One region of the Terribacillus jepli genome, then DNA from elsewhere that is predicted to be linked to it. Evidence: riboswitches for the same ligand, from Rfam matches in the RefSeq annotation. Region 1 holds a riboswitch; the other holds the start of a gene.

What was found. Region 1 has a riboswitch for glycine ahead of AB1K91_RS01830 (amino acid permease). Riboswitches for the same ligand answer to the same signal wherever they lie in the genome.
Region 2: it holds a riboswitch for glycine, as region 1 does, so the genes downstream of both, gcvT (glycine cleavage system aminomethyltransferase GcvT) here and AB1K91_RS01830 (amino acid permease) in region 1, are expected to answer to the same signal.

Annotation. Positions count from the first base shown of each region.
Region 1 is NZ_JBFEGH010000001.1:347,380-363,313, reverse strand. It holds gene AB1K91_RS01835 (CdaR family transcriptional regulator) at 1-71, opposite strand, end outside; gene AB1K91_RS01830 (amino acid permease) at 225-1,571, opposite strand; glycine riboswitch at 1,693-1,771, opposite strand; gene AB1K91_RS01825 (hypothetical protein) at 1,988-2,251, shown strand; gene AB1K91_RS01820 (DUF2268 domain-containing putative Zn-dependent protease) at 2,376-3,140, opposite strand; gene AB1K91_RS01815 (class I SAM-dependent methyltransferase) at 3,263-3,973, shown strand; gene AB1K91_RS01810 (M23 family metallopeptidase) at 4,004-4,873, opposite strand; gene AB1K91_RS01805 (DinB family protein) at 5,058-5,183, shown strand; gene AB1K91_RS01800 (ArsR/SmtB family transcription factor) at 5,701-6,720, shown strand; gene AB1K91_RS01795 (ABC transporter permease) at 6,726-7,535, shown strand; gene AB1K91_RS01790 (ABC transporter ATP-binding protein) at 7,548-8,534, shown strand; gene AB1K91_RS01785 (ABC transporter permease) at 8,531-9,343, shown strand; gene AB1K91_RS01780 (sensor histidine kinase) at 9,431-10,501, opposite strand; gene AB1K91_RS01775 (response regulator transcription factor) at 10,498-11,178, opposite strand; gene AB1K91_RS01770 (ABC transporter permease) at 11,252-12,067, opposite strand; gene AB1K91_RS01765 (ATP-binding cassette domain-containing protein) at 12,064-13,038, opposite strand; gene AB1K91_RS01760 (ketopantoate reductase family protein) at 13,628-14,581, opposite strand; gene AB1K91_RS01755 (TetR/AcrR family transcriptional regulator) at 14,855-15,400, shown strand; partial or broken gene AB1K91_RS01750 (NAD(P)-dependent alcohol dehydrogenase) at 15,751-15,934, opposite strand, start outside.
Region 2 is NZ_JBFEGH010000013.1:19,124-35,057, forward strand. It holds gene AB1K91_RS14365 (M42 family metallopeptidase) at 1-1,013, shown strand, start outside; gene AB1K91_RS14370 (YqgQ family protein) at 1,153-1,374, shown strand; gene AB1K91_RS14375 (ROK family glucokinase) at 1,367-2,344, shown strand; gene AB1K91_RS14380 (LTA synthase family protein) at 2,426-4,360, shown strand; gene AB1K91_RS14385 (hypothetical protein) at 4,405-4,554, opposite strand; gene AB1K91_RS14390 (MBL fold metallo-hydrolase) at 4,701-5,321, shown strand; tRNA gene AB1K91_RS14395 (tRNA-Gln) at 5,356-5,426, opposite strand; gene AB1K91_RS14400 (hypothetical protein) at 5,466-5,831, opposite strand; gene comGF (competence type IV pilus minor pilin ComGF) at 5,806-6,216, opposite strand; gene AB1K91_RS14410 (hypothetical protein) at 6,200-6,523, opposite strand; gene AB1K91_RS14415 (prepilin-type N-terminal cleavage/methylation domain-containing protein) at 6,507-6,947, opposite strand; gene comGC (competence type IV pilus major pilin ComGC) at 6,934-7,242, opposite strand; gene AB1K91_RS14425 (type II secretion system F family protein) at 7,257-8,258, opposite strand; gene comGA (competence type IV pilus ATPase ComGA) at 8,200-9,276, opposite strand; gene AB1K91_RS14435 (YqzE family protein) at 9,467-9,634, shown strand; gene AB1K91_RS14440 (YqhG family protein) at 9,651-10,490, opposite strand; gene AB1K91_RS14445 (DEAD/DEAH box helicase) at 10,483-12,138, opposite strand; glycine riboswitch at 12,333-12,421, shown strand; gene gcvT (glycine cleavage system aminomethyltransferase GcvT) at 12,579-13,679, shown strand; gene gcvPA (aminomethyl-transferring glycine dehydrogenase subunit GcvPA) at 13,691-15,049, shown strand; gene gcvPB (aminomethyl-transferring glycine dehydrogenase subunit GcvPB) at 15,033-15,934, shown strand, end outside.

The sequences.
Region 1 (15,934 bases):
ATATTTTGATTTAATATCTTCATCGTACGCTCCACAATTTCCTGAGCCAATTCATACGTTAAAAATTGCATGTTTCTAACCGCCTCCTCCATGCTTCATCTTGAATCTACCATAATGAACTTGTGGTGAACAATAACAGAAATGTAAGTACTGATACTCGAAAAAAAGGAACAGCCCCCTTCATTGGAGGCTGTTCCAAACTTTTAATATCTTTGTTTCATGTGTCAGATTGTCCTTCTCTTTCTGCTCCAATACAACCCCAGCAACAAAACAAACCACAAAGGTGTCAACAACAACGCCGGTCGCGTCTCATCTGCCACCAGCATAATAACAAGAACCCCTGCAAACAACGCTAGCACAGCATAGTTCACAAATGGCGTAAACGGCGCCTTAAATGTTGATTTCTTCTGCAATTCTGGACGTGTCTTCTTGTATTTCAGATGGCAGATAAGGATGATACTCCAAACCCAAATAAAGCAGATTGCACTAATGCTCGTGACAATTCCAAAGGCTTGTTCTGGTATGAGTTTGCTTAAGAGTGCTCCCACTGATACGACAATGGCAGATAGCCATAAGGCATTCGCTGGGACATGCTTTTTATTCAGTTTGGCAAGCTGCGAAGGTCCCTGTCCTTGTTTGCTTAGATTATATAAAGTCCGGCTTGTCGAGAACATGCCGCTGTTTCCGGCAGATGCAGCTGATGTTAATACGACAAAGTTGATGATGCCTGCTGCTATCGGGATACCAACCAGGCTGAATGTTTTCACGAAAGGACTTTCGGCTGCATTCAGTTCGGTCCATGGGTTGATGACTAACAAGATGATAAGTGCACCCACGTAGAAAAATAGAATCCGCAACGGAATCTTATTTATCGCCGACGGGATATTCTTGGCCGGATCAGCTGTTTCGGCTGCCGAAACACCGATCAGCTCCACACCGACATACGCAAAGACTACCATTTGAAAGGCGAGCAAGAAACCAGAAATTCCATTCGGAAACATTCCCCCATGCTCCCACAGGTTCGTAACCGAAACGGTTCCCGTGTCTGTCTGGAATCCGATCACCAGCAGCACAATGCCGATTCCGATCAATGCCAGAATCGTGATCACCTTGATCAAAGCGAACCAAAACTCCAATTCCCCAAACAGCTTGACCGTCAATAAATTAAGACCTAATAAAACAACAACACAAATAAGTGCAGGTACCCATTGCGGGATATCAAACCAATAATTCACATACACCCCGACAGCAATCACATCCGCCATCGCTGTCATGATCCAGCAAAACCAATATGTCCAACCCGTGACAAACGATGCCCACGGTCCAAGATACTCTTCGGCTATATCCGTGATGGATTGATAACCTGCTTTGGATAAAAGCAATTCCCCAAGCGCCCTCATCACAAAAAACAGCGCCATGCCGACGATCAAATAGGCAAAGATGATAGATGGTCCAGCCAGCTGGATTGCTTTCCCGGATCCCAGGAATAACCCGGTGCCGATCGTACCGCCAATAGCAATCAGCTGCACATGTCTATTGGATAAGTCCCTCTTTAACCCTTGTTGTGCCAAATCTAACTCCTCCTTCAATCAACCCAATAAAAAAAAGAGATTGGAGGCTCTCCAATCTCTTGATCACAAGAATAACAAATACTATTGGTCATGCGCGCACAGCAAAACACAAATACATATCCGATACCCTTCTGTCCTTTTGCCTGAGATTGTGAACCCTTCGGCGCCGCCCAAATCGCGGTCTCTCCAGAAGCTGCTCCTGCTATAGTGTCATCCATAGCATTCATAGCTTTATTATTAAGTTATTTAGATTCTAATGTTTGTTTGATTTTTTGTCAAATCCCCAATTGGATTGTAACCTCCAAGACTTTTCACTGGCCGCCAAGATTCCGCTAAACACCTGAGATATGTGTACCCTGCGATATTTTAAGCGGGACATATAATACCCTGAATCCTAAAATTATGGGGGTGAAGGTATGTCAGTTGGACAATATCGTTCATTATGTCAAAAATACAGCGGTAAAGCAGTTGAAATCCGATGCCATGATGGCAAAATTCATAGAGGAATCATCCAGCGTGTAGGACGAAATCGTGTTTACTTGCAGCCACTCGGTCGTTCCAGGAACCTAGGCGGCTTCGGTTATGGCGGTTATGGATATGGTGGTGGCTGGGGCTTTGGATGGGGAGTGGCATTGGGAGCTATCGCAGGTATAGCTTTGCTTTCTCTATTCTGGATCTAATAAGACACCCGGTTCATGGAGAAGTGGGTATGACAGTGGTCATGTCGATCCAGGGATTGGCTCCCTCATACCCGCACATACTCCATCCCATCAACGAACACGCAGCACATGGAATGTTACACCCCTAATAATCACCGGCAATGACGCTTGCTTCAACGGACAGCAATTCTTTACTTGATATACTGTGTCTCTCCATATATCTTTTCACTACATGATAACCAGCACAATATCCCAACATCCTCGGGTATTTTCGATGACCAAATAAAATAGCTTGAAATTCCTGATGCTGAGGCAAAAGCTCCTGATTCGGCAGAATATAATCGGACCACATTTTTCCGATCTTTTTCTCAGAATAAGAGGATGCCCACCTTGCAGTCTGCTCTTCCCCCAATCTTTCCCTTACGGCATTTTCCGCAATCCCTTCTAATACAATGGTATCCAGTAATGTGTACATCTCCTCTTTTTTATCAAAACGATTCAGCCGGCATACATGGTTATACTCATGCGTCAAAATTGCTTTTATTTCCTTTTCAATATTTTCCGGAGAAATGAATAAGAATAGCTTATCCCTGAAAGCCAGGCCTGACTTACCGCCTAATTGTGTTTGGAGCCATTTATTATGCTTATCTGATGGAAAGATAAAGATAGGAATATCCGGACCTTCCCACTCCTTTTGCAGAAAATCCTCATCCTGCTGTACTATTTTCCACACGGTATCATCCAGCTGTTTACTCCTCTTTTTAAGCGGGCGATACATACCATGCCGCACGAAGTAATCATATATTTCAGCAGCAGAAGCGTCAGTAAAATGTTCTGTCAGCTTTTCGCACATCCCGACTGGATCTTCATATTCACGAAACAGCCACTCATCCGTTCTGATTACGCCCATTTCACCCCTCCTAACATCATCACTTTATTCATCAGGAGTGCATCCTGCCTTTTTAGCATCACAAATCTTTTCTGTATTCATAGCATATTGCAATGATGTCATACCAAAGGCAGGGGTTACATTTGAATTACACATATCTTGATTGTTTAGCGCTATTTGGCGTGGGCGGCGCCCATCCAGGGGGATTGCAGCTAACAAAGGTAATTGTGTCCGAGGAAAAAATCAATGAACAAACAGCACTTTTGGAGATCGGCTGCGGTACCGGGCAAACTGCCGCTCATCTTGCACAGCAGTTCGGCTGCACAGTCAGTGCTTTAGACAACAATAACATCATGGTGGATAAAGCCCGTCAGAGATTTTCATCCTTGGATTTACCGATTGATGTCAAACTCGGGGACACGGAAAATCTCCCCTACCAAGACGCAATTTTTGACATCGTCCTTTCAGAATCCGTGCTAGCGTTCACCAACGTCTTCTCCACCATTTCCGAGCTCAAAAGAGTCTTGAAACCAAACGGCATCTTACTTGCAGTCGAAACGGTATTGGAGCAACCAATCCCTGAAGCAGAACGGGATAATATCGTGGATTTTTACTGTTTCCCACAATTATTAACAGAAGACGAATGGCTTGCAGCCTTCAAAAAAGCTGGATTTCAACGAATTAACAGCACAAAATATCAAGCCTCATCGGAACAAATCGATGAGCAGCATGCTTCGGATTTCTCCCTATCGGAATATATCGATGACGCATTATTAGAGATATTGGAAATGCATGAAGAAATCACAAAGCAAAACAAAGATAAATTAGGCTTTCGGATCTTTCGATGCAGTTAAACAAAAAGAGATTGGATATCCTCCAATCTCTTACTCGTTAAAAACAGTATCCCCCTGGATAGGTTCATAACCATCCCTGAATTGGATTCGGATTGATTTCCCTTTCTCCAAATCGTCAGAATCCATGATGTGAAAATGCAAATGAGGTTCGGAAGAGTTTCCAGAATTACCACAGGTTCCGATACCTTGTCCTTCCTTCACATCGTCCCCTACCTTCACTGTTATCGAATCCTTCTTCAAATGAGCCAGCAAACTATATTCTTCGTTTGCATGCTCGATCATGACATAATTCCCTGCTGGATGATCAGGATCCATTTCGCCAGGGATATTATCTATCATTCCATCAACCACTTTCACAACTCTGCCATTTGCCGGCGCTACAATTTCTCCGCCGAACGCATAGTAGTTTTCATTATGGGTTGGAGTATCTTGATAAGATAGACCATCTTTTACCTTCACTAAATCATACGCATAGCGCTGATTCTCATAAACGTAATGATAATTCATGAACTCATTTGTACCACCCCAAAAAACGAACCATTCACCTTTTACCGGCATCATGTACTTATTCTGCGTGAGGATATTGTCACTATCTGTGTACTTTATATAAGGCTTTAAAAAAAGACCTTGGATTTTTTGATGATCCTTATCAAAAGTCACATTGATCGCTTTCTCTCTTTGATCATCTATCCAGACATAGTTAACGAAGTTTAAAAAAGCATTTTTGAATTCTAGATTATAATGATCGACCCCTTCATTAAAGGATGCTGATAAGTCTACGAATTCGTTCAAGGGCACTAACTGCTGAAATTCATTTGATGTTAACCGATAAATATCTTCAAACTGCCCGCTTCTGAATACTTCACCAAAATGTTCTTGAATGATGGAGCTTACTGGCAATTGCAAGACCTCCTAAATTGTAAAGTTCCGTTCATGAGGACTGGACCAATGTTGTTATTTGTTATCCTAACATACAGTTCATTAACAAAAAATAGTAAAATAGGAATTGTTATGCTACGAAAAAGTGAAATCCAAAACGTCTGGAGTAATTATAATGATCGGAATGTTTAGGTATAACTGACAGATAAGAAAAGATTGGTTTGACTGGTGTAAAACAATCTCCTATGAAGAACTGACAAAAAAGCGCGACGGGAGTATCCTGCATAATCTGTTCCACGTTATTGACTGTGAACAAATTTGGATTAATTAGCTGCAAGGCACTCCTGTCATCATGAAAGACATCCGGGAAATCACTACCTTACAAGATGTCATCACGTTCTCGAGCCTCACAAGCCCTGTCACGCATAACTTCATTGAATCCTACCTCTCTCAAGGAGTAAAAAAAGTATTTGAATATAGCAGAAGAAATGAATCAACCATTAAACCGTCCTATGAAAAAGTCTTATATCATCTCACACGAAATCCATCATATCGGCCAATTATCAGTTTGGGTCTGCTAAATAGGCATCAAGCCCGTCCCTCGGATATCTTATTTTGGGACTTCTCATTTATCTAAAGGAAACATTTTTCCAGTTACATATGAAAGAATGTATCCATCCTTCCCTTCTAAAGGTTCCCTCATGCGGGAGCCTTTTCTTATTATCCAGATTTCCGTCCTTATTCCAACTTTTTGTTGACACCCCATACCCCCTTCTCTATAATGTTTAATAATTTTGCAAAATTATGATTTTGATTCGCGAAATCGCGAATCAAAAAGGAGCATGATCATGTTTCAATTGAATTCATGGATAAAGCAGCATGTTAAGGCTGTCTACAGTCCTTATCACGAGTTGCTGCTCAGTCTGCATGTGCTGGTGAAACCGGATCACCATCTTGACAGGCTGAATTGGGCAAATGAGCTGATAGCTGCTATGCCAAAGAACTTGTATGAAGCTATTCTCTTTTATGGTCAGATAACGAATCAATGGCTGCATGTGATGGATAGCTTGCTTGCTGAAACGCGTAACTGTCAGTATGCAGAGGAAGCTGTAGAGGGCTGGAATCTGATGAATGACCATCAATTTGTGCAGGTATTGCTTGGACCAAGGACGCATCTGCCGGAGGATGAATTGACAGCAGGGGAAAGACAGATTAGAGCGCGCCCGGCATATCACAAAAAATGTGTATATGAACTATTTCACACGTATTATCATGTGTATTTTGCCCGCGAGCTCTACAATGTCGAGCCATGGCTGATCAAAGCTGCCAATGATTTTAATTTGCATATCAAAGAAGATGCAATAAATACCTTGAAAGCAGTACACCCGCGTTTCCTGGTGGAAGAAGATGCGGTGCATTTTTTAAAAGCAAGGACATACACTGTACGCTATCAGGAAATGGAGAAGATCACGATCTTCCCTTCCACATTTGTGGCACCACATCTGTTGATTGATGCCGATACACCGCATGTTACGGTCGCCAAACAGGTATCATTCCCAGCACAGGAAAGCAGGGAAGAAGTACCGTTGGATTTGTTGAAAATGATCAAAGCACTGGCAGATCCTACCCGTTTGAAGATGACGCAGCTGATGCTGTATCACCCATACTGCACGCAGCAGCTCACGGAAAAACTGGGGCTTGCCAAGGCAACGGTCTCCAAGCATTTGAAGCTGCTGGAGACTGCGGGCTTATTGGATAGCACCCGCAGCAGTCATTATGTTTTCTACAAAACGAATAAACACGCATTGGAAATGATCCGCGTGGATATGGATCAATTTTTCGACAGTCCGAAGTTAAAGGAGGAATAAACGCTATGTGGTCAGCTTTTACGGCTACGTTTCACCGGCAATGGATAAGCACAAGACGGGCTTATCCATGGTCGTTTTTCATTGGTCACATCCTTGACGGCATCTATATGACCGTATTTGCTTATCTGTCTTATCATTTCATTTTTCATGGCGAATTGAACGAAGCATTTGTTCAAGTAACCGGAACTTCCAACTATCTGTCATATGTGATTTTGGGCGGTGTATTCAATTCCTTTGCCGTCTCGCTGTTGATGATTGTCAGCAGGATGCTGATCACCGAAATGAGAGAAGGCACGCTGGAATCCCTGATGCTAACCCCCTCTTCCCGAAAGGGCTATTTTTTAGGTGGTGCCGCTCAGGGATTGACGCGTACGATGCTGGAAGCAGCGGCAATCATCGTGATTGGATTTCTTTTCGGATTACAGCTGGAAAATGTAAATATCGGCTTATTGGCTGCTTCACTCGTTTTTTTCTGTTTTGCAATCTTTTCACAGGCACTGCTGCTCGGCAGCTTGATGCTGGCTTTCCGGGATACTTATATCACCCAAAACACACTATTCGTTGTGATGATGCTGGTGAGCGGTGTGACATTCCCGCCGGAATTTCTGCCAGGATGGCTGCAGGCTATCAGCTTCTTCATGCCGCTTACTTATGGCTTGGAACAATTCCGAGCCGCCATGCTTTCCGGGGAGTGGAATGCCTCCCTGCTTTATCAGCTAGGCATACTTGCCGGTCTTGGATTTGTATATTACGTGATTGGATCATTTGCTATTAAACGGATGGAACGTACAGTCATGGAAAAACACTTTGGATAAGGAGGCATTTATATGTTAGAGGCAACAGACCTAGTCAAGCATTATCAGGTGAAAGAAAAAAGCGGATGGCTGCGGAAACAAACGAAAACGATCCAAGCAGTGGGTGGACTAAGTCTGCAAATTAATCGCGGTGAAATCATCGGTTTGTTAGGTGTCAATGGATCTGGGAAAACGACGACGATAAAAATGCTTGCCTCCCTGCTTCTTCCCTCCTCCGGCACCATCCGGATAGATGGTCTAGATGCACTGACCCATTCCCAGTATGTCAAACAGCATGTAAATATGATTGCCGGCGGTGAACGGATGCTGTACTGGCGATTGAATGCCATAGAAAACTTGATGTATTTCGGCAGCCTGTACGGAATGAAAGGGAAGATGCTGAAATCCCGCTGTGACCAGCTCATTGACTTGGTGGGCTTGAGAGAAGCTGCTGACATACCAGTGGAACGTTACTCCAAAGGCATGAAACAAAGACTGCAGATTGCCCGCGGTTTGATCAACGATCCTGATTATTTATTCCTGGACGAACCCACATTAGGCTTGGACGCTCCCGTGGCCAAACAGCTTCGTCAAACAGTCCGGATGCTGGCAAGGGAAAGAAACAAAGGCATCCTGCTTACAAGTCATTATCTGGAGGAAGTGGAAGTGCTCTGCGACCGTGTTTATATCATAGAACAAGGCAAACTTCTGCTGCAGGATACACCGGAAAATATCATCCAACAGGTAGTGAAGAACTTTCACCTGACAGCAACGCTCGAGCAGATGGATGCCGAAAAAGAACGCGCGTTGAGCATTCAGCTAGAAAAGAAAGGCATCCAGCTTGCAGTGACACCATTCCAAGATGAAGTCAGTTTAAAAATGACCGGTCCATTCGACTTTACTTCCCTGTTTATCGCATTTATTACAGAACAGAAGCTGCAGCTGAAAAAGCTGGAAACATCAAAGCCGAAACTGGAAGACGCCATCCTGCAGCTGGCGGAATCGAGCCGGGTATCATGAATAAGATCCATATCCTTTGGGCTGAAATGAAGAAAAGCCACCGACATCATTTTAATAACCGCTTGGTTTACTTCTCGCTTTTCTTATGGCCAGCTATCTTGTTCATACAGGCATATTTTTCGTTTTCGCCATTCAACCTTGGCGAAGACAGTCCCCTGACCCGCTTTGTAGCTGCTGACCAGCTAGGACTTTATCTAATCATCGGCTACTTGGCTTATATTTTCTTCTGGAGCATGGTGCAATCAGCATGGCAAATGGCTTACGAACGACAGCAAGGAACATTGGAACTGATTTTATTGACACCTGTGAACCGCACGTTGTTCATGTTCGGCAGAGCAGCCGCCAATCTGATCGAGGCAGTATGGCTGTTCAGCATCTTTGCCATCTTTACAGTGGTATACATCGGCGAATTGCAAATCGCCAGCATCTGGTTCATCCCATTTGCGGTCGCACTCCTGATGCTAAGCGCCATCATCTGGGGCGGATTTTTAAACGTCATCTTCATGTTCTCCCGTGACGCCGGCATCCTCTACACCATTTTTGAAGCACCGATGGAATTCTTCTCAGGTGTAAGGATGCCAATAATGGCCTTCCCCATCTGGGCAAAAGCAATCGCATTCATCTTCCCGCTCACCTATGTCCTGCAAATCATCCGTGGTTTTATCATGGAAGGAAAAACCGTAAGTGACATGGCACAGCCATTACTACTGCTTGCTGGTATCTTGATTACTCTGAGCTTGCTTACCTATTGGCTGGTGAATAAGGCGGAAAGGCATGTGAAGAAGACTGGGAGCTTGACTTTGTTTTAAAACCAAAAAGAAGCTTAGCGCATGTAGATCGCTGAGCTTCTTTTATTATATAGGGAAAGAAAAGACACTGGAATCGTGAAATTCACTCTAAGCAAGCTCGAATGTAATCACTATTTCTGTCCCTTTACCAATCTGACTGATAACATCAATCTTCCCTTTATGCAAATCGATTATTTTCTTCACTATAGATAGTCCCAGACCATTACCCCCAGCATTGCGGGTTCTGGATTTATCAGCTTTATAAAAGCGCTCGAACATATGCATGATGGCCTCTTCATCCATGCCAATTCCGCTATCTTTTATCTGGACCATTGGTTGGCCGTTTGGTAATTTGTCTACTGTAACGGTAATGGTCCCTGCGTTTGGGGTGAATTTTATACTGTTATGAATGAGGTTGATCCATACTTGATCCATTAGATCTTCATTCGCAGTAAGGCTCACATTTTCGAGGGAAATATCCATCTCTATGTCTTTCTCGGCCCACTGCGGTTCATTGGCAAGGATGATCCGGCGGAGCTGATGGTCCAATCGGTAGGTTTTTCGCTCAAGGATTAAATCATCGGATTCCAAGGAAGTCAGCTTCAATAGGTTTTCGCTCAATTTTGACAGCCTGATACTTTCGGTTTCGATTATTTCAAGGTAGTGTTTCCGCTCCTCGGGGCTTAAGTCATCTCTTTTTAAAGCATGGGCAAATCCGCTGATGCTCGTCAAGGGAGACTGGATTTCATGGGATACATTCGAGATGAACTCCTGTCTCATTTCTTCCATTTTCCCTAGCTTATCTGCCATGTTATTGATGTTTTCGATAATTTTATAATAAGGATGATCTGTGCGCCCATTGAACTGACTTATATAAAAAGAAAGGTCTATATTAAAGTTTCCTTCTGCCATCATCTTCATCGCCTGAATCATTGGATGCAAGAACTTGTCCTGCCTTTCTCTTACCCACTTGATTCTGGTAACGAAAAATACACCCAAGCCAAATAAAAGAAACCCCAATATAGAATTAATGAGCTGTTTGGTCAATGCATGCGGGTGGAATTGAATAACATCATACAAGACAGAGGTTAGCCAATAAGCGAAAGCCCAGCTTATGAGTAAAGAACCTATAATGGCAAACATACCGATAAGACGTTTCAGGAATTCACGCTGTTTCAATTCAATACCTCCAGACGATAGCCTAGGCCGCGAATGGTCGTGATTTTAAACGGACAGCCTTCGCAGGAAAACCGCTGGCGCAGTCGTTTGATATGGACATCGACAGTGCGTTCATCTCCCTCGTAATCAAAGCCCCAAATATCTTCAATCAATTGTTCGCGCGAGAATGTTTTCTGCGGGTTTGCCGCCAGCTTAAACAACAGTTCAAATTCTTTAAGCGGCAGTGTAACATGCTCATCCTCAATCATCACTTTAAAAGAGGCACGATCGATCAGTACATTCCCTATCCTGATTTGATTGGAGACGGATATTTGGTGGTGGCGGAGCTGTGCTTTTACACGAGCGACTAGTTCAGGCGCGGCAAATGGTTTCACCATATAATCGTCTGCCCCGAGATCAAACCCTTTCACTTTTTGCATCGTTTCCCCTTTTGCCGTTAGCATGATAATCGGCATAGTATCGGAGTAATAGGTTCGTACTTCCTGACAAAATGCCCAGCCATCCATATTCGGCATCATGATATCCAGGATGATCATGTCGATTTTATCTGTTTCTAAAATCGCTAATGCAGCTTCCCCATCTTCCGCTTCCGCAATGGAAAAACCTTCTTTTGAAAGAATCAAATGAATCAACTCTCGAATATGTGCGTCATCATCTACGATTAAGATTTTTGGCATATGATCCATTCCCTTTATAAAGTAGAGAGAACCGCCGCACGACGATTCTCCTTGTACTTTTACTATTTTACCATTAGACCCTTCTCATATAAGCACGAACCGTGATAGGCGCAAAGATTGCTACGATCACAGCAGCACCAATAAGCGAAATGGTCATATCCAAGCCCACGGTGCCCGAGTTGGTTAAATTCCTTACGGCAGTGACAAGATGCGAAATAGGATTGATATTCACAAAGCCCTGTAACCAGTTAGGCATCGTATTTGCTGGCACGAACGCATTGGAAAGAAACGTCAGCGGAAATAACACAAGCATGGATATCCCTTGCACACTGGAAGCTGTTCGGGCAATCACACCAAAGAAAGCAAAGATCCAGCTGACAGCCCAGGCACAGACGACAACGAGAATACCAGCAATGATGATACTGCTGAGCCCGCCTTCTGGGTGGTACCCCATGATATAGCCCATCACAAAAGTAAGGATCGTTGCGATCGTGTATCGAATCGTATCTGCCATCAATGCTCCTGCCAACGGGGCAATTCGGGCAATCGGCAACGACTTGAACCGGTCGAATACCCCTTTATCCATGTCCTCCCGCAGCTGTACACCGGTGACCACGGAGGTACTGATAACCGTTTGGACCAAAATACCCGGAATGATGACCGGCAAATAGCTTTCTACATCCCCTGAGATAGCACCCCCGAAAATATAGGTGAACATCAGCGTAAAAATAATCGGCTGTAATGTCACATCAAACAATTGCTCAGGCGTACGCTTTATCTTCAGCAGACCTCTGAAAGCCATGGTGAAACTGTTCATCAACGCTTGACGGAAACTTGATCTGTTCTTGAGCTGCCTGTCAGCAGCATGTGTATCTATATAACTGTTCATGATTTTACCTCTTCCTTTTTCCCTTTTCCAGTAATCGTCAAGAATACCTCATCCAAGGTTGGTTTCTGTACACTCAGCTCTGCCAATTGGATTCCTTCCCCCCGCAGTGCCATGAGCAGGTCTGAGACCACATCAGCATCCGCAAGAGGAACAGTAATCTTTCCTCCTTCTGCCGAAACCGCCGCCTCTACGTTGAGTATCCTTTCCACCAGCTCTTTGGCAGCAGCCATTTGATCGGCGTTTTGTATACTGACATGCAAGGAAGAACTGCCGACAGACTGTTTCAATTCATCTACTGTCCCCTCGGCTACCACCCTGCCTTGATCGATTACCGCAATCCGGTCAGCCAGTTCATCCGCCTCTTGCAGATATTGTGTCGTCAGCAATACGGTTGTGCCTGACTTCACCAACTTTCGAATCGTATCCCACATCTGATTCCGTGTTCGGGGATCCAATCCAGTAGTCGGTTCATCCAAAAAGATGAGCGGCGGCTTGGCAATGAGACTGGCCGCAAGATCAAGACGCCGGCGCATCCCGCCGGAAAAATGCTTCAATGGACGTTTGGCCGCTTCTGTCAGCCCAAACTCCTCCAGCAGCTCTTCTGCTTTCGCCCGCGCTTCTTTCCGCCCTAAGCCAAGCAGCCTTGAAAATATAATCAAATTCTCCGTAGCGCTCAGCGACTCATCAACAGAAGCATACTGACCAGTCACCCCTATCAATTTCCGCACAATCTGCGGATCCTTCGCAATGTCATATCCGAAAATACGAGCCGACCCAGCATCTGCTTTCAGTAATGTAGCCAGCATCCTGATCGTGGTTGTCTTGCCAGCTCCGTTTGGTCCCAGTACACCATAAATCGTACCCGCCTTCACCCTCAGATCCACTCCGTCAACAGCCCGATTCTCACCGAACGTCTTTACAAGACCGCTCGCTTCAACAGCCCACTTGCTGTTTATATCAACAGTTTTCATATTTGGTATCCTCCCGATAATTAGTTGAATTTGATATTTTATTAGAAGCATTTTTAAGCTCTGAATGGAGTATAGGTGATTTATGTGAACTGAATATGAACGGGAAAGAAGGAAGAGATAATGAAACAAAAATAGCGATGATTAAGCAGATTCATTCCATTTTTTATAGTAATCAAGAAAACGCAAAAAGGCCTTATTCACCTATGAAACAGGGATAAAGCCTTGTAATCTTACAGGTTGGGATCGAATATCATATTTTTAACTTTTTAGTCTTTATACCGGGTTTTCGAATTAATCTCTACCTCTGTAATTAGATTTCTACACACTTTTTTAATTTTCCGCCTGTATCTTTGTTCCGCGATAAGTCTACCTTAATCCCCTGCTCTTAAGCATCAGCCATCCATTTAGCGTATTAACCTTGAACAATCTTTCCGCGTTTTTCAGCGGGAATGAACCTGTAACCTGGTAAGTGTCATCAATTACATAACGAACGTCATAAGGCTTATCGTTAATATGTTATGTCCTTTCTTATTCAATATTTGCGCCCTTTTATGGAATAACAAAGAAGCTACTATCAGATGGGTTTTATTTATCTTGAATCACGAATGACCTCATTTCTATACTTATCAGTCGATTGTTTTTTCAGGGCGTCCCAATTTGGAGTTGAAATATTCACCGCCTTTTTCAATTCATCAAATTTTTCAAATAAGGCATTTATTTCACTAAAGGAGCCCTCAATCAATTTAGTCACCGGAAGTTTATGAAAAATTTTCAAACCATGGTAAGCAAAAATTCGATGGTTACGCACCGTTTTCACTTGAAAGGCTGGATCAATTCGATATCCCAATTCTTCTAAAATCATAAACCCTTCATCCATTACAGAAATCATCTGCATTAATGCATTCTTATCCTTAGCTATTTTATGAAAGTCGAAATTATTCATATAATGGATTGCGTTCATAGCAGCAATCGGTACCATATGACTTTTAAGCCAAGCATCAATATTTTCATTAAAACTTAGTTTATATTTTGCATTCTTAAACGTCTGCTCTAATGCAGATTTAAATGGTATGTCACCGTCTAAGCCACCGATTACCATTTGTCCTCTCCCATGTATGGCAATGATGCGACCGCTGTCTTCCCTCATTCCTCCACTAAGTTGAAAACCAAATGCCATATTCTTTTTAACTTTGCTATTTTCATTTAGGAATGTCTGCATGCTTGCAGCATCCGCATTATTCCCAACAAGCACGATATTGTCACTTATGTTTTCCGCTAATATCGGAAGGACCGATGGGAATTGGTTGTATTTCATCACAACAAATATGAGATCATAGTGGTCTTGCGGTTGAAGTTGATCGATCACATTTACTGCATCGACAGTATTTTTTCGTTGGAAATGATGACGAATAACAATTCCATCTTCTTTCAATTGTTTATATCGTTTTCCTCTAGCTAAAACGGAAACATCATTCCCTCCTCTAACTAATGCGTGGGCAAGATAGCTTCCTAAAACTCCGGCTCCATAAACTAATACTTTCATCGTCATACTCCTCTTCTATAAAATCTTTATAGTTATCCGGAAAAATTAAAAGGCAATTGTTGATTATTCAACAATTGTTTATAATGTATGATTATAGTGACTGTCTATCTCCACTTCAATCGTTAATTAAAGCGTTTTTGTTCAAAAATGAACAAATTCAAGTTATCTGTTCATCAACAGGAAAATAAACATCTGTTCCTTTTTGGACTTGTGTTCATTATAATTACAGTACCTGATATATTCTTACTTAAACGATCCTGAAAGGAGAATTTTATGGATAAAAGAATTAAAAAATCTAAAAAAGCGATCGAGGAAGCTCTTATTAGTTTAATGGCAGAGAATGATTTTGAAGATATCACCATTAATTCCATTGCGGAAAGAGCAGATGTTAATAGAGGTACAATCTATTTACATTACAAAGATAAATTCAATTTATTGGAACAATGTATTGAAAGGAAAATACAGGAACTGCTTACTTTTTGCCTGCCTGAAGGGTCTGGACGTTATCCTTCCAAAACACTTTTACTGAGGACATTTAAATATTTGGAGGAACATTCTTTTACTTACCAAACAATAAATAAAGGGGTTCCCACCTTCCGAAATAAATTATTAAATGTCATGAAAGAAGGACTGAGGGAACAATTGAAATTAAACGGAATAAATCAAAATATGAACAAGGAGATCCTCATTCAGTTTTGGCCATCCGCAATAATTGGTGTAATAGAATGGTGGATAACGCAATCGATGCCTTATCCCGCAGAAGAAATAACCGAACAATTATGGATATTACTAGAACGAAATCAAATTATACCCCAATAAAGAGTATCTATTAATGGCTATCCTTATTTCATATTTAAATTCAAGAGTGATGTACCATTATCTGTGACCGCCACAGCAGTTACCACTTTCTCGCGCCAATCGCAACTTCTGCACTTATTATTTTATTTCGAATGCTTTAAAAGTTGACAAGCAATACTTATAGGGGGATATACAGACGATAACAAAAAAGAAGCTCAACGTTAAATATTGAGCTTCTTTAAAAATACTTGAAGGATTCAATAAGCTTTAAGCAGCGGGGCCATCGCCTTCTACCCAAGCTCCATTTATATTGCTTCTCGTCAGCTTTTGTATTTTCATAGCTGCACCTCTCATACAGAAATACCAAGCTATTAAGCTTGGTATTCTTTGTCGATGATTAGAATTGGTTTAATAGTAGATCCATTCGCAGAATCCTCAAACGCTTGCTGGATATCATCCATATCATAGAATTTCACCAATTTATCAAACGGGAATTGGCCATTTTCATAGAATTTGACTAGTTTAGGAATGATCAATTGCGGGACAGCATCGCCT
Region 2 (15,934 bases), on a different contig from region 1:
AAACATTGGAAAAGCTTGTACATATACCTAGTCCTTCGGGATATACGGAGCAGGCGATTGATTTTTGCCGCAATTTTGCCGATTCTCTAGGACTTTCCTCCAAGGTGACCAATAAAGGAGGGTTGCTGATCACGGTACCAGGTAAAGATACAGCAAACCATCGTTTGTTGACTGCGCATGTGGATACCTTGGGTGCGATGGTAAAAGAGATAAAGGCGGACGGTACTTTATCCTTGGCCATGGTGGGCGGTTTTCGCTGGAACAGTGTCGAAGGAGAATATTGTACGATACATAGCAAAGACAAAGCATACAGCGGCACAATCTTGATGCACCAGACTTCCGTACATGTTTACCGTGACGCAGGTGAGGCGAAACGGGATGAGAAAAACATCGAAGTACGGATCGATGAACAGACAGTATCACGTGAAGAAACTGAAGCACTCGGCATCCGTGTAGGTGATTTCATATCATTCGACCCGCGCTTTGAACGTACCGATTCCGGATTCATAAAATCAAGGCATTTGGATGATAAAGCCAGTGTTGCCATCCTGCTTGAATTGCTTCGTGAGTTGAAAGAAGACAATTGGATGCTGCCATACACCACGCATGTGTTCATTTCAAATAATGAAGAAATCGGTTACGGCGGAAATTCGAGTATACCACCAGAGGTAGCGGAATATATCGCTGTCGATATGGGAGCGATCGGTGACGGACAAGCAACTACCGAATATGATGTATCCATTTGCGTGAAAGATTCCAGCGGACCTTATCATTATGCGTTAAGGGAGCAGTTGGCTGAGCTCGCACAATCAAACGATTTACAGTATAAGCTCGATATTTACCCATATTACTCATCGGACGCATCCGCTGCGATACGAGCAGGGTATGATATCCGCCATGGCTTGATCGGGCCGGGCATAGCTGCATCCCATGCCTTCGAGCGGACACATGAAAAGGCTCTGACAGCAACTTATGCATTGTTGGAAGCTTATTTCCAAAGCAAAATGTTGTAATTGTAAAGATATGACCTGAAGTCAATTGTCTTCAGGTTATTTTTTTTACAATAAGGCATATTGTTAAGAAGGTGTGAACGTATTCTTAAATCATTTTCAATTTTAGGTGAAGGTTGTTATAATATGTTAGGTGATATGAATGAAAACGGTTTATGATGTAATGCAGCTATTGAAATCGTATGGCATTTTTGTATACATCGGAGACCGCAAGCTCGATTTGAGCATGATGCAAGAAGAGCTGCGGGAGCTGTATGACAATAAACTATTATCTTTAAAGGAATATGGACAAGCGAATGTAATTTTAAAAAAAGAGATAAGTGCTTTATCGGATAGTCGTGAAGGAGCGGGAAACAATGAGTAAGGATGGATTATTGGTCGGTGTCGATATCGGAGGCACGACAATCAAGCTCGCCATCATCGATGATACGAGCGAAATCATAGAAAAATGGGAAATTAAGACAGATAAGTTCGAGCAAGGTTTGCACATACCGAAGCAAATCTGGGCAACGATCCAATCGAAGCTGTCCGAACTCGGCATTGCCAAGGAAAGGATCCAAGGCATTGGTGTAGGGGCTCCGGGTTTCGTTGTCCCGCGAAATGGTGTCATCGCAGAAGCGGTCAATGTCGGCTGGCGGGACTTTCCTCTCTCGGCTGAGCTTGGTGTATTATCTGGTTTACCTGTATTCATCGACAATGATGCTAACCTGGCAGCGTTGGGTGAAGTGTGGAAAGGTGCAGGAGCCCAGCAGGAAAATATCATTGCCATTACATTGGGAACAGGTGTGGGAGCCGGCCTGATTGCTAATGGTCATATCATAAATGGTATCAATGGTACTGCCGGGGAAATCGGCCATGTCACGGTCGAGGAAAATGGTGCACCATGCAATTGCGGGCGCAAAGGATGTTTGGAAACAATCTCTTCTGCTACCGGCATCAGCCGGCTGGCAACCGAGTCTGCTGTTGAGCATCCACAGAGCGGTTTGGGAAAACGCCTTGCCGATAACGGTCAAGTTTCTTCCAAAGATGTTTTTGAGCTCGCTGCCAAAGGGGATGAACATGCCAAAGGGATTGTGGACAGAGCAACCACTGTCTTGGCACATGTTTTATCCAATGCGGCTATCCTTACGAATCCTTCCCGGATCATTATCGGGGGCGGCGTATCAAAAGCAGGGGATGCTTTGATCGGTCCTATCAAGGAAACGTTCAAAAAAGCAGCGCTGCCGCGAACAACCTATGAATGTGAAATCGTGCCGGCACAGCTCGGCAATGATGCAGGTGTCTACGGTGCTGCGTACCTTGTCAAACAGCACTTGGAAGAGGCCGCAAAATAAAGAAAGAAATGCGTGCATGGCAGCAGCGCAAGTTGCTGCCATCTGTTTTACGCTCTGTTCTATAATGAGGAGGATTTTTACTTGAAGCGAACATTCACTGCACCATTATATATTTTGGCGACAGTTTTGTTTGGACTGAAGACGTATATCATTTATCGTTTCCTATTCAACATCAGTTTGGATAATGCCATGCAGGAATTCATTCTGCTGCTGAATCCATTTGTAAGTGCTTTTCTGGCTTTTGGCCTCAGCGTATTATTCTCACGTAAATGGCAGATACGGTACATCCGGTTCATCAGCCTGGTGGGTTCTATCATCTTGTACATCAACTTGATTTTCTACCGTCACTTCAGTGATTTCCTCACAGTGCCGGTCCTCATGCAAGGAAGTAATGCCGCAGACCTTGGCGGCAGTATTCTCAGCCTCATCTATCCACAGGATATCCTGCTGTTTTTGGATTTGGCTATCATTTGGTTCCTGAGCTACCGTTATAAAAATACTATGACAGTCGATTATCTTCGCAGAAAGAAAATTTCGACCATGGCTGCTATCGCGGCTGTCGTCATCATAAACATCGGGCTGGCAGAGGCCGAGCGTCCGCAGCTATTCACCCGCGGCTTTGACCGGGAGTACTTGGTCAAGAACATCGGTTTGTTCAACTTCCACATCTATGATGCCGTCATGCAATCCAAGACAGAAGCCCAGCGCGTATTTGCCGACGGGAATGAACTCCCGGAAATCCTCTCGTATGTAAATGAAGAAGTAGAGACAGACAAATCGGCTAAATTCGGGCAGGCGAAAGGGAAGAATGTCATCTTCATTTCCTTGGAGTCCATGCAAAGCTTCCTGATCAACAACGAATTGAATGGAGAAGAAGTCACACCATTCCTTAACAGTCTGACAGAAGATAAAGATACGTATTACTTTGAAAATTTTTATCACCAGACAGAACAAGGGAAGACCTCTGATTCCGAATTCCTTGTTGAAAATTCTTTATACCCGCTGCCGCGTGGTGCTGTGTTTTTCACACATGGACAAAATGAATACAATGGAACACCTGAAATTCTCGGGCAGCACGATTATACTACTGCTGTCTTCCATTCGAACAACTCCAGCTTCTGGAATCGTGATGTGATGTACGACAGCCTCGGCTACGATACATTCTATGATGAAAATAGCTATGACGTCATTCCAGAAGGCGAGGATCAGAACACAGTCGGTTGGGGACTGATGGATAAACCATTCTTTGAACAGTCCATTCCATACTTGCAAGAGATGGAACAGCCATATTACACGAAGTTCATCACGTTGACGAACCACCACCCATTCGATTTGCCGGAAGAGGAAGCGACGATCGATCAGTTTGATTCCAATTCCCAGACATTAAATAAGTATTTCCAAACAGCACGCTATACAGACGAAGCAGTGCAGCAATTTTTTGAGCAGCTGAAAGAATCCGGCGAATATGAGGATTCCATCATCGTCATGATGGGCGATCACTATGGCATCAGTGAATATCACAATAAAGCGATGAGCCAGTACTTGGGCAAAGATATCACGCCATATCAGCAAGTACAGAATCAGCGCGTGCCATTCTTCATCCACATTCCAGGTGATGGAAATGGGCAGGTGATGGAAAAGGTTGCCGGACAGATTGATGTGAAACCGACTATACTTGGTTTGTTGGGAATTGAATCCGAACATGACATCCAATTCGGTAATGATGTGTTTGCAGAAAATCGTAAAGAGTACATTGCATTGCGAAATGGAGATTTCATCAGTGATGATTATGTGTTCACCAATGATATGTGCTATGACAGGCTGACAGGTGAACCAGCGGATGATAAAGAAGGGGAAGAAGCAGAGATATCCGGGGAAACCGGTGAACAGATTGAAAGTGTCTGTGAGCCGATACAGGAACAAGTGACAAAAGAACTGAATTATTCCGACCGGATCATCTATGGTGACTTACTCAGATTTTATGATTTCAAAGAAGGCAAAGAAAAAGCTAGCTGACAAAAAGGATCGTTGCACCAGCAACGATCCTTTTCTTGATTGGCTTATAATAAGTTCATAATGGAAATAGTCGTGATTACAGCCGCATAAATAAAAGTAAAGATGGCCTGTGTCACTTGTTTCTTTCTGCATTCGGTGATAAATGTGCGTACACAAAGAAATGCAAAAAGAAACAAGATGATGGATAAAATCACTTGCCTGCCCTCCTATGAGCATAATAATTGGTTTCCTGCTATACTTGTGTTAATAGTAGCTTGGTAAATACTTTCTATATAGTAGTACACTAATATATACTTGTCGAGCGAACTTTTAAGTTTTTCTGGAAAGGGGCATCCAAAAAATGAAAATACATACAATAAGTCTCGGACCCATGGGAACGAACTGTTACATAGTGGAATCAAAAAACGACTGCCTCATTATTGATCCAGGCGGTGATAGTGTCAAATTGATTGAATGGATCAAGCAAAAAGAGCTGCGGCCACAGGCAATCCTTTTGACACATGCCCACTTCGATCATATCGGGGCAGTGGATGATGCCAGGGATATTTATCATATTCCTGTTTATCTGCATGAAGAAGAAACCGATTGGCTTGGTGATCCAGGCAAGAATGGATCAAAAATGTTTCCGGTCAAGCAAATTACGGCAAGGGATGCTGATGAGAATCTGAAACCCGGTGAGATGAAAATTGGGCAGTTTGCTTTTGAAATCCGTCATACACCCGGACATTCCCCTGGGAGTGTCACGTTGGTCTTCCACGAAGATAAGCGTGCAATCGTTGGCGATGCATTGTTCCAGCGCGGTATTGGACGAACCGATTTGTACCGGGGTGATCTGCCGACTTTGATGCAGAGCATAACGGATCAATTATTGACATTACCGGATGATTATGAGGTCTATCCAGGACATGGGCCGAAAACGACAATAGGGGAAGAGCAAGCCAAAAATCCATTCCTGACATAAAAAAATCCCGCCATATCGGCGGGATTTCATTTTACTGGGCTAGCTGGATTCGAACCAACGATAACGGGACCAAAACCCGCTGCCTTACCTCTTGGCTATAGCCCATCGTACAAAAATTAGTTTGCACGATTGTAATGTACTTATTCATGATGAGTGATATTTTTTATAAAAAATTATCGGTTTTTCAGTATAATCTGTTTTGATTACATAATGTACAAGAATCTGTCCATCATTCCTGCTGATCGTTACATCGGCTTCCACAGCTTCGTTATGAATTTGAAGCGTTTTTTCCTCTGTATTCAGATTTGGGAGATAGTGTTTTTCAACAGTATTGGTTGCAATGGACGCAGCTTGCTCTAATTTGTATTGCTCGAATAGCAGTTCCGTCGATTGTACCCTAATGGCAAGAAGCAAGCTGGCGGAAGTGATCAAGAGCAGGAAAAAAGCTGTAAGGAAAAGGAGGAAAGGATGGAGGAATCCTTTTTCATTCCGTAACAATCCGCTTTTCATACGACGCTCCCTCTTTTCCTCGAACTATTGCAATGATGGTGCTTCCATCCAACTGAAATTCCAAATTCTCAATATGATGAAGGTAGATTTCATGGCCTTTACCGTTAACGCGTCTCCGAATCATATCTTTATATTGTTCAAAGACAGCTATCCTCCCTTGCTGGTCCTCGATGAAAAGTCTATTTTCCTCTATTCCTACAAAGTTTCCTTTGTGTACTTCCATTGAAATGAAGTGAAGTGCTTGTCGGACTGATAATGACTCTGTTTCTGTATTTTGAGTCATGGGCGCGAGCAGGGGAGGAATGGATGAAAGGATCAAGATCAATATACTTAGTGTGATCAATACTTCCAGGAGTGTGAAGCCTTTATTACTCGAGATATCCATATAAGCAGTTTCTCTCCTCTCTTCCACCTCCTTTTAATTCAAGACATCCCTTCTTCATCCCATCTTCGATACTGAATGCCAACTCTATAACCAGCTCGTCCTCGTACGACTTTTGGTTTTTTGGATTGGGCTTGGCCAGTTCATTTTGGAGCAGGCTATAATACGCTGCCTTTGTTTCTTGGATGAGTTGTTCTTTTCTCAGATCAATCAATGAGGGTAGCAGCAGGGTACACATAAGCAGGAACATACCGAAGCTGAACAAAGCATCCAATAAAAGAAACCCACTTTGTTTAGGAACTGCTCTCATAGCGTCCCCTTCCTTTGCCGAGCTGAAAAACAAGTTTTTCAGTTCCTGTTGGAGTGTATAAGGTCAGACTGCCTGGATTTAGTACTGTACCTGATTGGCTGAAGGCAAATGACATGGCCTCAGGAGAAATTTTGATTGCATAACCATCTGGAATTTTCCGGACTAATACATCCTCTTGTAATTTCCCTGAGTAAATCTCATATTTTTCTTTTTCCAGGTAAAGCTTGGCCGTCCTGTCGAACCGGGTGTATTGCTGGAGATAAAGAAGGTCTTGTTCCAGCTGTTGTTTGAATTGGTTCACTTCTGCTTTTACGAGGAGATGATGATGGATTCCAGTTCCGATTGCAATCAAAAAGGAAGACAAACCCAGCACAATCATCAATTCAAGTAAACTGTAACCTCCATTTTTATTATCCTGATACATCTGTCAAAGAAACTCCGCCTCCAGGACTGATCACCAAGGTTCGTTTACCGCCTTGACATGTCGTCTCCGTCAAGTATCCGTTTTGAAGCTGGGACAGGGAGGTAGGGGCTGTTCCGTGGTCGATCTTATATGTCTGGACTTGGCTTTCTGCTAATTTTACTAACGCATCGCATCCTTGCGTTTGGACACGATCATTTTTATCAGCCAGATTGGGTACAACCAGGATCATCAAAACAGAAATGACGAGTAAGACAATAAGCATTTCAACCAATGTGAATCCCTTTTCGTTTCTCACTAGTTAACCTCTTTCTATAATGTATTGACCATCTGGAACATGGGCAACAGCAAAGATAAATAAACGATGATGATACAAAGGGCCATGATGCAAAGCAGAATAGGCTGCAGGAGATGAAGGTAGGTCTTTGTCCGTTCCTCCATTTTGGAAGTCATGATTTCTGCATACATCAGCAGATCCTTCGATTGGGATGCTACATCCCCTTGATTTATAAGAATGCTCTGAAGCTGCGCATCGAGCAGCGGGAAGCCAGGCAGGCACTCGTCCATCGTCCGGCCGGAAGACAGCTGGGAAAGCAATATGCTGCTGTACAGCTGCAGCATATCGTGATAATGCTGTTTGGACAAAAGCTTAAGGCTTTCAAATAACGACAGTCCGGCTGTAAGAAGATTGCCTAGTTGAATGGCGAACTGAAAACTTGTCCTTGTACGGGCAATCCGATGAATGCCAGGCAGTCTTTCCAGGTAATAGCGTTTCTTTTCCGATGATAATCGTTTCCGAAGATGCTCTTGGGAGAGGAATAGACCGATGCCAATCGCACCGAAAGCCAAACTGCCATACAAAAAGAAATTCACCAAACTGGAAAAAAAGCCAAGAAGGTCCGCAGAATCTGCGGAATAAGCGAATAGGGAAAGAAAAGAAGGGTAGACATACAACTTGACGAAGAAGAGAAGCAAAAAGATACTGATTAAAAGAAAGACTGGATATCGGGTGACTTTCTTGAATTTCGTCAGCTGCTGCATCTGTTTGTGCAAAGTGGTATAGCTTCGTTCCAATGCATCTCCCAGGTTTCCATCGTGATGGGCCACGTAGAGATGGATGACGATAAAAGGTGAAAAACGAGCGTGAGAGAAAGCTTCATCCAGTCTGAGACCCTGTTGTAGACTTTCTTGTAACTTCCGGGTTACGGATTGCCATTGCGGCTGCCAGTGCAGGAAATCAAGCGAGTGAGCCATGTCATAGCCTTGCATGCGCATTCGATGAAGCTGCTGCAGGAAAAGCATCTGCTGTTCCATAGATAGCAGTTTGTCTTCCTTCTTGAACCTGATAATTTTTTTCCGTGATAAAACCATATGCATAAGCTTTCCTCCTAAGTTTCGCAAATGTCAGGAAAGATGTATTGTACGCTCTCAGCAAGCAGCTGATTTGATCAGAATCTGCCAGCTCCATAATGGCAGCGCGAGAAGAACGTGGCGCAGTGACTGGGAGCAGCTCCAGTGAAGCTACACCGATCAAGGTATGTTGTAAATCCGCTTCCGGTATCCCCATTTCTCTTAATCGATGAATGGCGCCTGCAGCATTTTTGGCGTGCAGCGTGCTGATGACCAGGTGTCCTGTCCTGGCCGTTTCAAATGCAAAACTCGCGGTCGTTTCATCCCGGATTTCCCCGATCATCAGCACATCGGGATCATGACGCAACGCCGCTTTCAACCCCGCCTGGTAGGTAAGGCCAGCTTTTTCATTCACTTGTACTTGCAGCATATTCTCCATTCTCTTTTCAATTGGATCCTCCAAGGTGATGGCTTGATACGCTTTCTTTTGCAATAAATCCTGGAGAAGGGCGTACATTGTCGTCGTTTTCCCACTGCCAGTCGGTCCGGTAAACAGCAGGATTCCTGTGTTTTCCACCAACAGCTGGCGCAACTTGTGAATTTGAAAAGGAAATAATAAAAGCTGATCGAGCAAAGGGGCATCGCTTTGGGGCAGGATTCGAATTGCCAAGCTCTCCGTTTGCTTAAGAGGCAAGGTGGATAGCCGGAGAGAATATTGTTTTTGCCCTTTATAGGAAAATGGCATCGCCCCGTCCTGAGGTTTTTGCATTTCCCCAATATCCATTCCGCTGACGAATTTGTAATAGGCGATAAGTTTGCGAAAGCTCATGGTCGAAAGACGGCTGTGAAGGATTCGTTTTCCGTGGATTCGTATATATACGCTTGTTTCATTCTCCTCTGGCGTAAAGTGTATGTCTGAGGCTTGCTGCCGAATTGCTTCCTCCATTAGATTTTCTGCGAAATACGAAGGACTGCCCTGCACGTATGTCACCTCCTTAGCTGATACCTTACTATAAGATCAAAAGAGTCGTCATCTAGAGAAAATACCAAAATCGACCATGCAAGCATGCTTAAAACCAATTAACCCTGATACATACAGTCTTCTTGGTTCATGGTGTATGGAAAGAATTGAAATTGGCTACCCTAATAAGTAAAAGTAAGGAGGTTAGGAGATGTCCTCAAATGATTATTTCCGATTCGTAACCCAGGAGCTGGTGAAAAAGATGGATGCGCCGAAGCAGGAGAAGAAAGAGAAGGAAAAAGAAAAACATCAGCTGCACGGAAAGTGGTTTGGTGTACTGCCATTTGCTTTCAAATTATTCTTCCGTCGTAAAAAGTAAGAGGCCCGAACAAGGTTCAGGCCTCTTTTTTATGGAGCAGTTTTCGGGAGGTCCCTTCCGACAGATAGAAGATACCGGCATTGATCGTTTCCATTCGAATGGATGGTATCAGTCTTTTGTGCAGGGCGTCTAGTTCGTTTTGGTACAATGCGGTTCTTTCCTCCCGAACCTCCTCTTCCAAATCTTCCTGATTGCTTTGGTCAAAGAAATGCGCCAGTAAAGCTTCTTCCTGTTTGAGTGTATCAGCTGTTTCCTTTACCCAGTCATCATCGATGGTATGCAAATAAGACTGCATATAGCTGCTGATACGCTGATAGCCGCTCTGGTATCGGATGATGGGGGAAAGGCAATAGCATTGATCACTGATTTGCTGTTTGAATTCCACCTGCGAGAAGTTCTCCATCCAATCGGTTGCAAGCTGACCATTCAATAGCTGTAATCCAACAGAATGAGTTTCCGTACGTTTGCGCTTGCCGGAAAAATGAACGCTCATATTACGGATGAGCCATGGGTATAACGGCGTCCGGGAGGCTGAATCGACTTTTTCATACAGACGGGTAACTTGAGCGGATTCTCGGATCAGACGGAAAATCTTATGCAGACGCGGGCTGCCGAAATGAATATGCTCTGCTTTTTCTGCTGTTTGATTCGGATCGGTCAGGAGGGTGAGCTCCATCGGTTCGCCTTCTTGGCCAAGCCTTTTCTTGTAACGCCAATAGAAGGGGCGATTCATCAATTCTTCATCCAACTCAGGAGTGAGAAGGAAACGGAGCAGGCCATCGTTCTCTTCCAGCAGCTGACAGCCATTCGATACGAAAAACTTTCGCAGGAACTGATGAAGTGTTTCTTTATCCATGTAATTTCTCCCTTTCCAGCTGCTGTCCGGTTTCGGTGATGACCGCAGTCAGATTGTCGAGCTTGACTTTGACCTCACCGTCGGATCGTGAATCAGCGAAGATCCTTTTGATTTCTTTTTCCATATCAGATAGTTGAAGTTCGGCAAGGATATGATCGAGATTACCGATTACCCGCTCGAATAAGTTGATTTTCTTATAAAGCAATTCCAGAATGTGTGCTTCAAGTGTGTTCCGTACGGCAAAATTATAGATTTGCACATCCTTCTGCTGACCGAAACGATGGATACGGCCGATACGCTGTTCCAGCCGCATCGGGTTCCAAGGAAGATCGTAATTGATCATATTGCTGCAAAATTGGAGGTTGATTCCTTCTCCGCCGGCTTCGGTCGCGATCAGGACTTGCGCGTGCTTTTCGAACAGCTCGCGCATCCAGTCCTTTTTGCCGGCTTTGAAACCTCCCCGGAAAGGAACAGACGATATGTCATGCTGTTTCAGCGTCCATTGCAAATAAAATTGCGTTGCACGATATTCTGTGAAGATGATGAATTTCTCTCCGGGCGGGGCGGCCTTGATCAGCTCGACAACCTTCAATGCTTTGCTATGCTGGGGCAGCTGTTCGATTTCTTTCATGAGCGGCAGGTAGGCAATACCCGATTCCGGATTTTCCTCGACCATTTTCTTCATGGATAAATACGCTGCTTCCCTGGAGCTGCATAGCTCACGGAGCAGGGTGATTTTCGCAAAAGTTGCCGCGGAGCTGGTGGAATCCTGCATATGCTCATACACCTGACGCTCTGCTTCGGTGAAATCGATCCAAATGGTCTCGACTTTCCGCTTTGTCCATTGCAGCCCTGTTTCTTCGCGGCGGTTGCGGACCATCACTTTTCGGATAAGTTCCTTCAAATAATGATGCTCTTCTGCATCTTTGCGATCATCTCCATATGTGTCTTTGAATTGCTTATAGCTGCCAAGATAGCCAGGCTTTAATAAGGATACGAGATTATAAATGTCACTCAGTCTGTTTTGAACTGGCGTTGCAGTCAGCAGCAGACAATATTTCTTTTTCAGCGCCTGGATGAAAGCATAGTTCTTTGTCCGGCTGTTCTTCAGTTTATGTGCCTCATCGATAAGTACGAAATCGTAGTCCTGCTCCAGGATGATTTCCCGGTGAGGAGAGCGTTTAGCCAGGTCGATGGAGGAGACGATCACGTCGTAATGCTCCCACACATACTGCTTGCGCTGGGAGGCGGCTGGTATATGGAACTTGGAATTCAATTCATTCACCCACTGGTTGACAAGGGATGCAGGGACAAGAAGGAGTACTTTTTTCACTAAGCCGCGAATCATCAATTCTTTCAATACAAGACCTGCTTCTATCGTTTTTCCCAAACCTACTTCATCTGCCAGGATGGCGCGTCCGTTCATCTCCTCGACTACCCGCTGGCTCGCTTGGAGCTGGTGCGGATGGAAGGTCATGTGGGGCAGATACCCAGGAGCGACCAAACCAGTGAAGGTGTCAATATTCGTTTCTTTGGCAGCTGTATAAGCCATTTGAAAATGCTCCCAGGATGCTGTATCTCCTTCGTGCTGCAGCACATCATCCATCATGTCGATAAATTGCTGATCATCATGTATTTCCGCATGCATCGTAAACTCATCTCCTTATTCTTCGGAGTTTTATGAAAAAGCATAAAAAGATAGACACAATCTAAAATTGTTATGTTATAATGAGGCTGAAACCAAACATTATTAATATTTTTTGTTAGAATGTTTGGGTTTTGCTTTTTTATAGGTTGATTGTCTGTTAGTATGCCCGCGATTTACAATTTCATAAACCGCGAGTGAATGTTGGAGGAGAGACCGCTGCACAGCGGCGCCGAAGGAGCAAATATTGAGTGAATCTCTCAGGCAAAAGAACTCCAGCACGACGCAACTCTGGAGAGTGTTTCCATAGTGGAAGCCACCCAAGAAGCAATTATGGTCCAAGGACGATAAGAAACTTTCTGGTAAATGGACAGAGCCCCTCAAAATGTATTTGAGATGGGCTCTGTTTTTTGTTGCGAGTTACATAAGAGAGGAGAAGGATGATGAGTGAGTTGAAACGAACACCGCTTTATCCTGCTTATCAGGCTAACAGCAAGACGATCGATTTTGGCGGCTGGGAATTGCCGGTACATTTCAGCAGCATCCAGGAAGAGCATCATGCTGTAAGGCAATCTGCTGGTTTATTCGATGTATCCCATATGGGGGAGATTTTGGTTCACGGACCAGCGAGCAAGGATTTCCTGCAGTATGTCTTGACGAATGACGTGGACTTGCTCGTCCCGAATAAAGCGCAGTACAGCGTCATGTGTCATGAAGATGGGGGAACAGTGGACGACCTGATCGTTTATATGCTGGAGGAAAATCGTTATCTATTGGTTGTCAATGCCGCCAATACCGAAAAGGATTTCGGATGGCTGCTTTCCCACAAACGTGATGGCGTGGAAATCGAGAATCATTCAGAAGCCTACATGCAGGTTGCCCTCCAAGGACCCCATGCAGAGCAAATCCTACAGCAGGTGGCAGCAGCTGAATTGTCGGAAATTTCGTTTTTCCGTTTTGCTTATCCAGCGAAACTGGAAGGCATTGAGGGGGATTTCCTGATCTCTCGCACAGGCTACACGGGCGAAGATGGTTTTGAGATCTATGGACCTGCCGCAAGCGGGCAAGCTGTCTGGGAACTGCTGTTAAAGACAGGTCAGCTATATAATCTTCAGCCAGTCGGACTCGGAGCGAGGGACACATTGCGTTTTGAAGCGAATTTGCCTTTGTATGGAAATGAATTGACAAAGGAAATCACTCCAGTCGAAGCTGGTATCGGCTTTGCGGTGAAAACGAATAAGTCCGCCGACTTCATCGGGAAAGAAGTCTTAAAAAAGCAAAAAGAGATCGGAACTGAACGAAAGCTAGTCGGTATTGAAATGCTGGATAAAGGCATTCCCCGTCATGGGTATCCAGTCTTCAGCGATGATGAACAGATTGGTGAGATAACGACTGGCACCAAGTCGCCTACGCTGGATAAATCGATCGGCCTTGCCCTCATACAAGCAGATGCTGCTGAGGTAGGCAATATTGTAGAGGTGCAGATCCGGAAAAAAAGATTACTGGCCAAGGTTGTCACAATACCATTCTATAAGCGGAAATAGGGGGATACGCCATGGATTTCAGATACTTACCGATGACAGAGCAAGACAAAGAAGAAATGCTGCAAACGATCGGTGTGAAGGACACAGAGGAGCTTTTCTCTGATATTCCGGAAGAGGTTCGCTTGAAAGAGCCGCTCCGGATCAAAGAAACGAAGAGTGAAGGAGAACTGAAAGCGGAACTTGCTGACTTGGCAGATCGCAATATCACGATGAAAACACATGCTTCCTTCCTTGGTGCGGGTGTGTACGATCATTATATTCCTTCCATCGTCGATCATGTTATTTCCAGGTCTGAGTTTTATACAGCTTATACGCCGTATCAGCCTGAAATTTCCCAAGGTGAACTGCAGGCCATTTTTGAATTCCAGACAATGATAGCCGAGCTGACTGGAATGGATGTAGCGAATAGTTCCATGTACGATGGCGGAACAGCTCTTGCCGAAGCAGCCACATTGAGTGCGGGTCATTCGAGGAAGAGAAAGATCATTGTATCTGAAACGGTTCACCCGGAATCGCGTCAAGTGATCGATTCCTATGGAAGAGGACAACACTTGGAAGTCGTCACTGTCCCGCATAAGGAAGGGTTGACTGATTTAAAAGCGTTGGAAGAGTTAGTGGATGAAAATACGGCCAGCGTCATCATCCAGTATCCGAATTTCTTCGGTCAAGTCGAACCGCTTGCCGACGTTAGAAAAATCATTGATACACAGCCAAAAGCGATGATGGTCGTTTCCAGCAATCCGCTGGCTTTGGGTTTCTTGACACCGCCAGGAAGTTTCGGAGCCGATATTGTCGTCGGTGATACACAGGTGTTTGGTATTCCAGCACAATTTGGCGGCCCGCATTGCGGTTATTTCGCAAGCTCGGCTAAATTGATGCGCAAACTGCCGGGAAGGCTTGTCGGTCAGACGAAGGATGAAGAAGGCAGACGTGGCTTTGTCCTCACACTGCAAGCTCGGGAGCAGCATATCCGCCGCGATAAGGCGACGTCGAATATTTGTTCCAATCAGGCGTTGAACGCACTGGCTTCTTCAGTTGCAATGAGTGCACTAGGGAAAAAAGGTGTGGCTGAGATGGCTCACTTGAACATACAGAAAGCCCACTATATGAAAAAGCAGCTTGAAGCACACGGGCTGCAAGTCGCCTTCCAAGGCGCCTTCTTCAATGAATTGGTAATTAAAGTAGACGACGATGCGGATGCACTGAATGATCATCTGGTTACACAAGGGTTTATCGGGGGGTATCACTTGGGACGGATAGATGATCGTTTGAAGAACCACATACTTGTTGCTGTGACGGAGCAGCGCACAAAAGAACAGATTGATACATTCGTAAGAGAGGTGGCGGCAGTCCATGCAAAACAATACTGATTTCCCATTGTTATTTGAACAAACGAAACCAGGCAGGACGGGATACAGTTTGCCGTCGCTGGATGTTCCTGAAACGGATCTATCGGAAGTTTTCGATTCAGATTATATTCGAAGTGAGCCAGCAGCGCTTCCAGAATTGAGTGAGCTGCAGATCATCCGGCATTATACAGCTCTTTCAAGAAGGAATTACGGTGTGGATTCTGGATTTTATCCGCTCGGCTCCTGTACGATGAAGTATAATCCGAAAATCAATGAAGATGTCGTCCGCATGGACGGTTTCAGCCATGTGCATCCATATCAGGATCCAAAAACGGCACAAGGTGCGCTGGAGCTTATGTTCGATCTGCAGGAGCAGCTGAAGGAAATCACTGGCATGCATGAGGTTAGTTTGCAGCCAGCAGCAGGAGCTCATGGGGAATGGACGGGACTAATGATGATCCGTGCCTTGCATGAGAAAAATGGGGAGACGCAGCGTACGAAGGTCATCGTGCCGGATTCTGCCCATGGAACGAACCCTGCTTCGGCAACAGTTGCTGGATTTGAATCCGTGACGGTTAAATCCAATGAAGAAGGACTCGTGGATTTGGAAGATTTGCGTCGGGTAGTTGGAGAAGATACAGCAGCACTGATGCTTACGAATCCGAATACACTCGGTCTGTTTGAAAAGGATATTTTGGAAATGGCCAAGATTGTACATGAAGCAGGCGGCAAATTATATTATGATGGTGCTAATCTCAATGCCATCATGGGCTATACAAGACCTGGGGATATGGGTTTTGATGTCGTGCACTTGAATTTGCATAAGACGTTCACCGGCCCGCATGGCGGCGGTGGTCCGGGATCTGGTCCTGTCGGTGTATCGGAAGAGCTGGCTGCCTTTTTGCC